2 linked regions of the Rubripirellula tenax genome follow. The protein of the gene in region 1 interacts with the protein of each later gene in a pairwise test. Links are inferred from orthologs where the notes say so. Each region holds a gene or a part of one and is shown in the gene's direction. Other genes may lie near its edges. The genes, in order: ribD and accC.

Evidence for each region.
Region 2: the proteins of ribD (region 1) and accC interact in binary tests that used the Escherichia coli proteins (3 or more experiments, as listed by UniProt). The link is inferred for Rubripirellula tenax from one-to-one orthologs.

What each region holds. Positions count from the first base shown.
Region 1 is NZ_SJPW01000002.1:619,926-623,234, reverse strand. The notes cover bases 47-3,031. They hold ribD (bifunctional diaminohydroxyphosphoribosylaminopyrimidine deaminase/5-amino-6-(5-phosphoribosylamino)uracil reductase RibD), read left to right. Parts: upstream 47-976; coding sequence 977-2,086; downstream 2,087-3,031. Other genes in these bases: Poly51_RS08075 (hypothetical protein), read left to right, coding at 2,314-3,031; Poly51_RS08085 (protein-disulfide isomerase), read left to right, coding at 47-919. In the rest of the region: more of Poly51_RS08085, read left to right, coding at 1-46; more of Poly51_RS08075, read left to right, coding at 3,032-3,279. UniProt on the Escherichia coli protein: Converts 2,5-diamino-6-(ribosylamino)-4(3h)-pyrimidinone 5'-phosphate into 5-amino-6-(ribosylamino)-2,4(1h,3h)-pyrimidinedione 5'-phosphate.
Region 2 is NZ_SJPW01000006.1:194,818-197,981, forward strand. Bases 77-2,916 are described here. They hold accC (acetyl-CoA carboxylase biotin carboxylase subunit), read left to right. Parts: upstream 77-744; coding sequence 745-2,088; downstream 2,089-2,916. Other genes in these bases: Poly51_RS21595 (M24 family metallopeptidase), read left to right, coding at 77-158; accB (acetyl-CoA carboxylase biotin carboxyl carrier protein), read left to right, coding at 241-717; Poly51_RS21610 (hypothetical protein), read left to right, coding at 2,098-2,766; Poly51_RS21615 (elongation factor P), read left to right, coding at 2,841-2,916. Outside these bases: more of Poly51_RS21595, read left to right, coding at 1-76; more of Poly51_RS21615, read left to right, coding at 2,917-3,164. UniProt on the Escherichia coli protein: This protein is a component of the acetyl coenzyme A carboxylase complex; first, biotin carboxylase catalyzes the carboxylation of the carrier protein and then the transcarboxylase transfers the carboxyl group to form malonyl-CoA.

The sequences.
Region 1 (3,309 bases):
CGAAGCGTTGCCGTTGTTGGTTGCTTGCCAACCTGCGATCGCGATGATTCGATTCAAAGCGAATCCCGGCGAAGCAGAGAAGCTGCAAAACGAATTGTCGGACACGCGAATGGCGCCCTCGATCGCGTCACTGTCGCTGCCGTTGCTGGGCGGCGAATCGTTGAAGTCATCGGCCGGTGATGATTCCAAACGACTAGAACGGACGGCGGTCATTCGCATCATCCAACAATACGATGCCATCGCGTCGAAGGGGGATGACATCATGAATCGCGTTCTCGAATTGGCTGGCGTCGAACCACAAGCGGCGATCAAACCGACCGACGACGATATCGAATCGGTCGCCAACGAAGACTTGAACCTGGTCGACCCGGCAGGACTGAATGCTGAATCGTTGATCTATCTGTTGCAACGTTCTCAACAGGTCTCGGCGACTCCGGCGACACGGCGATTGGCCAACCGTTTGATCGATGCGGATCTAAGCGAAGAACAACAACCGGCTCGATTGTTGGCGTATATGTCGCTGATCAATGCAGCCGAAAATAGCACCGAAGCTCTTGAGTTGATGGAAAAAGCGAAAGCGTTCGCCGAGAGCAAAGACATCCCGATCTCGAATTTGTTGCTCAGCGAAATCGGCTTGCGACTGCAAGCCGGTGACGGACCGGGATTCCAAAACACGTTGCAAACACTGACGACGCGCTATGGCAATGAACCGGAAGTCATGGCCCGACTGCAACAAATGCTGATTCAATTCGGGTTGATCAATCCCGACGGATCGCCTCGTGGTGGACGGCCCGCCCAACAACCGGCGGCTGCAGCCGGCGGCGGACTGTGGACGCCTGATGGTGGCGGTGGCCCTGCACCCGCTGGCCCGCCCGAGTCCGGCGGCGGCAGCAAGTTGTGGGTCCCAGGAATGGATTGATTGTGTGCGATGGCTTTGAATTTTGGATTTGCATTTTAACATTTGAGATTTGAAGTCGTGTTACGTCACTCAACCACCGACGACCAACGTTTCATGTCGGCCGCGATCGAAAGAGCGCGGCTAGGCGAAGGTCACGTCGAACCCAACCCGATGGTTGGATGCGTGATCGTTCGCGATGGCAAGATCATCGGAAAAGGCTACCACGCGAAGTTTGGCGGTGATCACGCCGAAGTCGCGGCGCTGGGGTCACTTGAATCCACCGACAACGCTCGTGGCGCGACCGCCTACGTGACGCTTGAACCGTGCTGCCACTTCGGCAAAACACCTCCCTGCGCCGACGCGTTGATCGACGCCGAAATAGGCCGGGTCGTGGTTGCGATCGAAGACCCCTTTGAAAAGGTTTCCGGTGGAGGCATCGCGAAACTTCGCGACTCGGGCATCGATGTCACGGTGGGCGTGTTGGCAAATGAAGCGGCGGCCGTGGTGGCTCCGTTTGTCAAACGTGTACGCACCGGCCTTCCTTGGGTGATCGCCAAATGGGCGATGACCTTGGACGGGCGGATTGCCACAGCAACCGGCGAGAGCCAATGGATCACCGGTGAATCATCTCGCCGCGCGGTGCATGAACTCCGTGGCCGAGTTGACGCGATTGTGGCCGGCATGGGCACGGTGGTCGCGGACGATCCGATGCTCAACGCCCGGCCCCCGGGAACTCGCGTCGCCACTCGCGCAATCCTTTGCCGGCGGCGATTACCCAGCCTGGATAGTAAACTGGTTCGCACTGCGTCACAGATTCCGGTGTGGCTGTTCGCGGGCCCCCAAACGAATGCCGCCCAACGGCGCGATCTGGAATCGGCCGGCGCGCACGTGATTCTGTTGGACGACCGCGAATCTGACGACATGGTTACCACAACACTGAAACGACTCGCCGAAAATGGGGCGACCAACGTGATGGTTGAGGGTGGCGGGGAGGTTTTTTCCAGCTTTCTTAGTGTCGGTCAAATTGACGAAGCGCACGTTTTCGTGGGTGCGAAAGCCTTTGGCGGAACGGCGGCGCCGGGCCCCATCGGCGGTCAGGGCGTCGAACGACTTTCCCAAGCGTGGGCGTTCAAGCTGCATCAGATCGATCGATTTGACGACGACGTGCGGCTAATCTATCGCCGCTAGCCTTTGCGGAAACGTGGAAACTGAGAAAATCGATCTTCATTCTCGCGGCGATTTCTGACGATACTGGTTCCTGGACTCGTCGGCCTGCCCGATGAGGGTCGGCCCATGCGTCCACCGTACCGTTTGTTCCCACGTCGCTTGACACCAAGCGACCTTCCCGCTGGATCGGGGAAAGTGAGGGTTCAGGGATGAGGTGGTGTTTGCTGTTCGCCTTAATCGGCTTGTCCATGATGGACGCGTCTTTCGCTGAAAGACCGCCCGAGGCTGAGGGTCTTGATGCGGGGCGAGCGAGCCCAGCTAACGTTGGCCCCACCGACTCTGGCTTCTTCGGCGGCCCCGAACTGGGCTCCGGAGTCGTTCGATTTCAACTGATCCAAGGCCGTCTTTGCCTGGATTCGCCGCGACACCGCAAAGGTTCGCAAAGCTGCCAAGAAGGCGACTGCTTCGAAAGCATCTGCGTCACGGCCCAACGCGGAATCCCATCGCTGCACTACGTGCTCGAATCGCCCCAACAGAACGTGACGTTGAACGTCCAAGACGCATCCGAGATTCGGATCGAATCTTGGATCCCCACGTCGAACACACGGTCCTTGCTACATCACGACGACAGCGGCGCAATCGTCTGGGAGCGTGAATCCGATGGCAATACGATTCGATCATCTGGCGCCACCCTCTTGCATCTACGTCAACTGGATCCGAACTCATTCGATGCCCATTTTGGCACCCTGATCATGCGAATGCTCAATGGAACGTCGCTGGAAACGCTTGGCCGTCAAACCCACCGAGCGATGTTGGACGAAGCATCCAACAGCGAAGGCACGACGGTGGCAACCACGGAAGTCGCGTCCGCGATCGCGGCACTGCGATCACCACGGCGACATGTTCGCGCCACCGCCGAGCGACAACTGCTGATGTGGGGGACACCCGCTCTGGCCTTGATCGATTCGCTCGACACGGGCCAATGGGATTCAGAACAAGCCGATCGTATTGCCGCCGTCCGCCGCCGACTGCGACGAAACGACTCGGATACGCCCGCCAAACTTGCCAAACTTCTGGTCAACGACGATGAATACTGGGCTTCGATGTCCGACCGATTGACCGGCGCCCAGCGAACAGTGGCCGAGAATCACCTGCGACGGGTAGGCCTGGAAGTCTCGCTGTCGTCGCCGGCGATTCGGGTCGCCAAAAAATAGTTCCCCGGCGAGACCGCGGTGCGCCAATTT
Region 2 (3,164 bases), on another replicon or contig:
CACTTGCCGCCGGCATGATCATCACGGTTGAGCCGGGGGTGTATTTTGCGGGTGAATTTGGCGTTCGTATCGAAGATGACATCCTTGTGACGGATTCCGGATGCGAGGTACTGAGTGACTTGCCAAAGGGACTCGAAGATTCTGTCTGGTTGTTGTAAAACTTTGGCAGCAAACAAACGTCCCGATCCTAGAGAAGGGATATTTCCCATCAATACGAATCTACCCGACCGCGAGTCCAGCATGAGCAAAGGCGGAAAGCCAAAGGATGTGTTCGACGTCGAACGTATCCGCCAGATCATTCAATTGATGGAAGAACACGACTTGTCGGAAGTCGATCTGCAGCAAGGTGACGAGAAAATCAAGCTCGGCCGTGGTGCAAAGAACGTCTATTCACCACCTCCGGTCGCGGCCCCTGCGTACGCGGCATCTGCTCCCGCGGCGGCCGCGGGCGGATCACCACCCGAGGATGCCGGCACGTTCACGATCAACGCGCCGATGGTCGGCACCTTTTACAGCAAAGCGACTCCGGAATCGCCTTCGTTCGTGAAGGTCGGTGATCATGTCGGGCCTGATACGGTGGTTTGTATCGTCGAAGCCATGAAGGTCTTCAATGAGATTCCCGCCGAATGCAGCGGAACGATTGTGGCGGTCTTGGCAAGCGATCAAGAGCCCGTCGATTTTGGCAAGCCGATGTTCCGCGTGAAGCCGGACGCCTAATCGGTGGCCGCGAAAGCTGAGAATCCCGTGTTCAATAAAATTTTGATCGCCAACCGTGGCGAGATCGCTTTGCGCATCATCCGAGCCTGTCGCGAGATGGGCATCGGTTCCGTTGCTGTTTACAGCCAGGCCGACGCCGAGTCGATGCACGTTCGTCTGGCGGACGAAGCCTATTGCGTCGGCGGGCCGCGAAGCAGCGACAGCTATCTGAAGATCGATCAGATCATCGCCGCGGCGGAAGTGTCGGGTGCCGACGCGATTCACCCGGGATACGGCTTCTTGGCCGAGAACGCGCACTTCAACGAAGTTTGCCGGTCCAGTGGGTTCGAATTCATCGGCCCCAGTCCGACCGCGATGGAAAAACTGGGTGATAAGAACACCGCGCGCTCGATGGCGATCGCCAGCAAGGTGCCCGTGGTCCCCGGCAGCGACGGGTTGATCGACGACGACTCGCAGGCTCTCGAGATCGCAAAAAAGATCGGTTTTCCCGTGCTGATCAAAGCAACCGCAGGCGGCGGCGGCAAAGGCATGCGGGTTGCCGAGACGGAACATTCGTTGATGAAGGCGCTGGACCAAGCCCGCACCGAAGCGCAAGCAGCGTTCGGAAACGGTGGTGTTTATTTGGAACGTTATGTCGGTCGGCCAAGGCACATCGAAGTGCAAGTCATCGCCGATTCGCACGGCAATGTTTGCCACTTGTTCGAACGTGATTGCAGCGTGCAGCGCCGTCACCAAAAATTAATCGAAGAAGCGCCTAGTCCGAATCTTCCGCCCAAACGCCGCAAAGAAATTTGCGAAGCAGCGGTGCGAATGATTCGCGGGGCCGAATACACCAATGCCGGCACCGTCGAATTCATTGTTGACCAAGACGACAATTTCTACTTCATCGAAGTCAACGCGCGGATCCAAGTGGAACACCCGGTATCGGAAATGATCACCGGCGTCGATTTGATCAAAGAGCAGATTCGGGTTGCGGCGGGTTTGCCGCTGTCGTTCAAGCAGAAAGATTTGTCGGTTCGCGGGCACGCGCTCGAATGCCGGATCAATGCCGAGAACCCCGACAAGAATTTTCAACCCAACCCAGGCAAGATCACCGGCTTTTTCGCGCCCGGCGGTTTAGGTGTCCGTTTCGATTCGCACGTTTACACGGGCTATACAGTTCCGCCGCATTACGATTCGATGATCGGCAAACTGATCGTACACTGTCCGACGCGCGCCGAAGCGATCGCCACGATGCGTCGGGCGTTGGCCGAATTGCAGGTCGAAGGAATCAGCACGACAGCGGCATTTCATGACAAAGTCCTGAAGCATCCCGAGTTCGTCGCAGGCTTACACGACACGAAGTTCGTTGAACGTGAATTTTTGAATTAACGGGACGCCGTGTTTTTTTTCATCGACCCGTTCGCGATCCTGCTCGCATTGGTTCCCTTGATTGGGTACTTGATGATTTTCAGCTTCATTCGATTGTCGGGTCGGGCGTTGGTGACGACGGGCGCACGCGACATCGCAGCGCTGGCGGTCGGAATTTCTGGACTGTTGGCGGTTGGCCCCGCCGAGTTGTTTTTCCCGTCGACGGCGGCGACGCTGTTCGGGCCAGTCGTTTGGTTAGCCCTGATCGCGTTCTATTTGCTGGTCGTCGCGTTGATAACGCTAACAAGTCGGCCAAAGTTGGTCGTCTTTGGACGCTCGCCCGAGGACGTCTACCCCGCCCTGGCCCGTGCTTGCAAACGAATCGATGACAGCTCAGTCGGCGATGACCGAGCATTGCAAATTCGATTGCCAAAGTTGGGAATCCACGTTCGCGTCGATGGACAACGCGGCATGGATTACACCCGCGTGATGACATTCGAGCCCATCGGTGATCCCCGATTTTGGCAAATGTTGCTTGGGAATCTTCGCTTCGAGGTCAAGCAGGATGTCGTTGCGACGCCGCGTCGAGGGTTGGGCATGTTGGCGGTTGCCGTGTTGCTTGCCGGAGTCCTGATGTGGCAAGGATTCGGCAACCAGGAATTAGTGGTCGAGGGCTTCCGCGATTGGCTTTGGCGATAGAGAATCTGCCCCACCATTCGGTGCAGTGCCACATACTTATTCGTCCTCGACTTTCCTGTGTCGGAACCCAAGCGATGCTCGCAAAAGATATCAAGACCGGAACGGTTGTCGTCCACGACGGCAATCCCGTGATCATCCAAGGCATCAACGTCCAATCGCCGTCGGCGCGCGGTGCAGCGACCTTGTACAAGTTTCGTGCCCGCAACGTTTTGACCAAGAACAAGGTCGATATCGTTTTGAAGGGTACGGACAACTTGGACGAGGCAGACTTTTCGCGGCGTGACGTTCAGGTCACGTATAGCGACGCGACGCATCTTCATTTGATGGACAAGGAAGACTTTCAAGACTACGAATTGCCGCTCGAGGAAGTCGAAGAGGAAATGCAGTACATGCCCGAG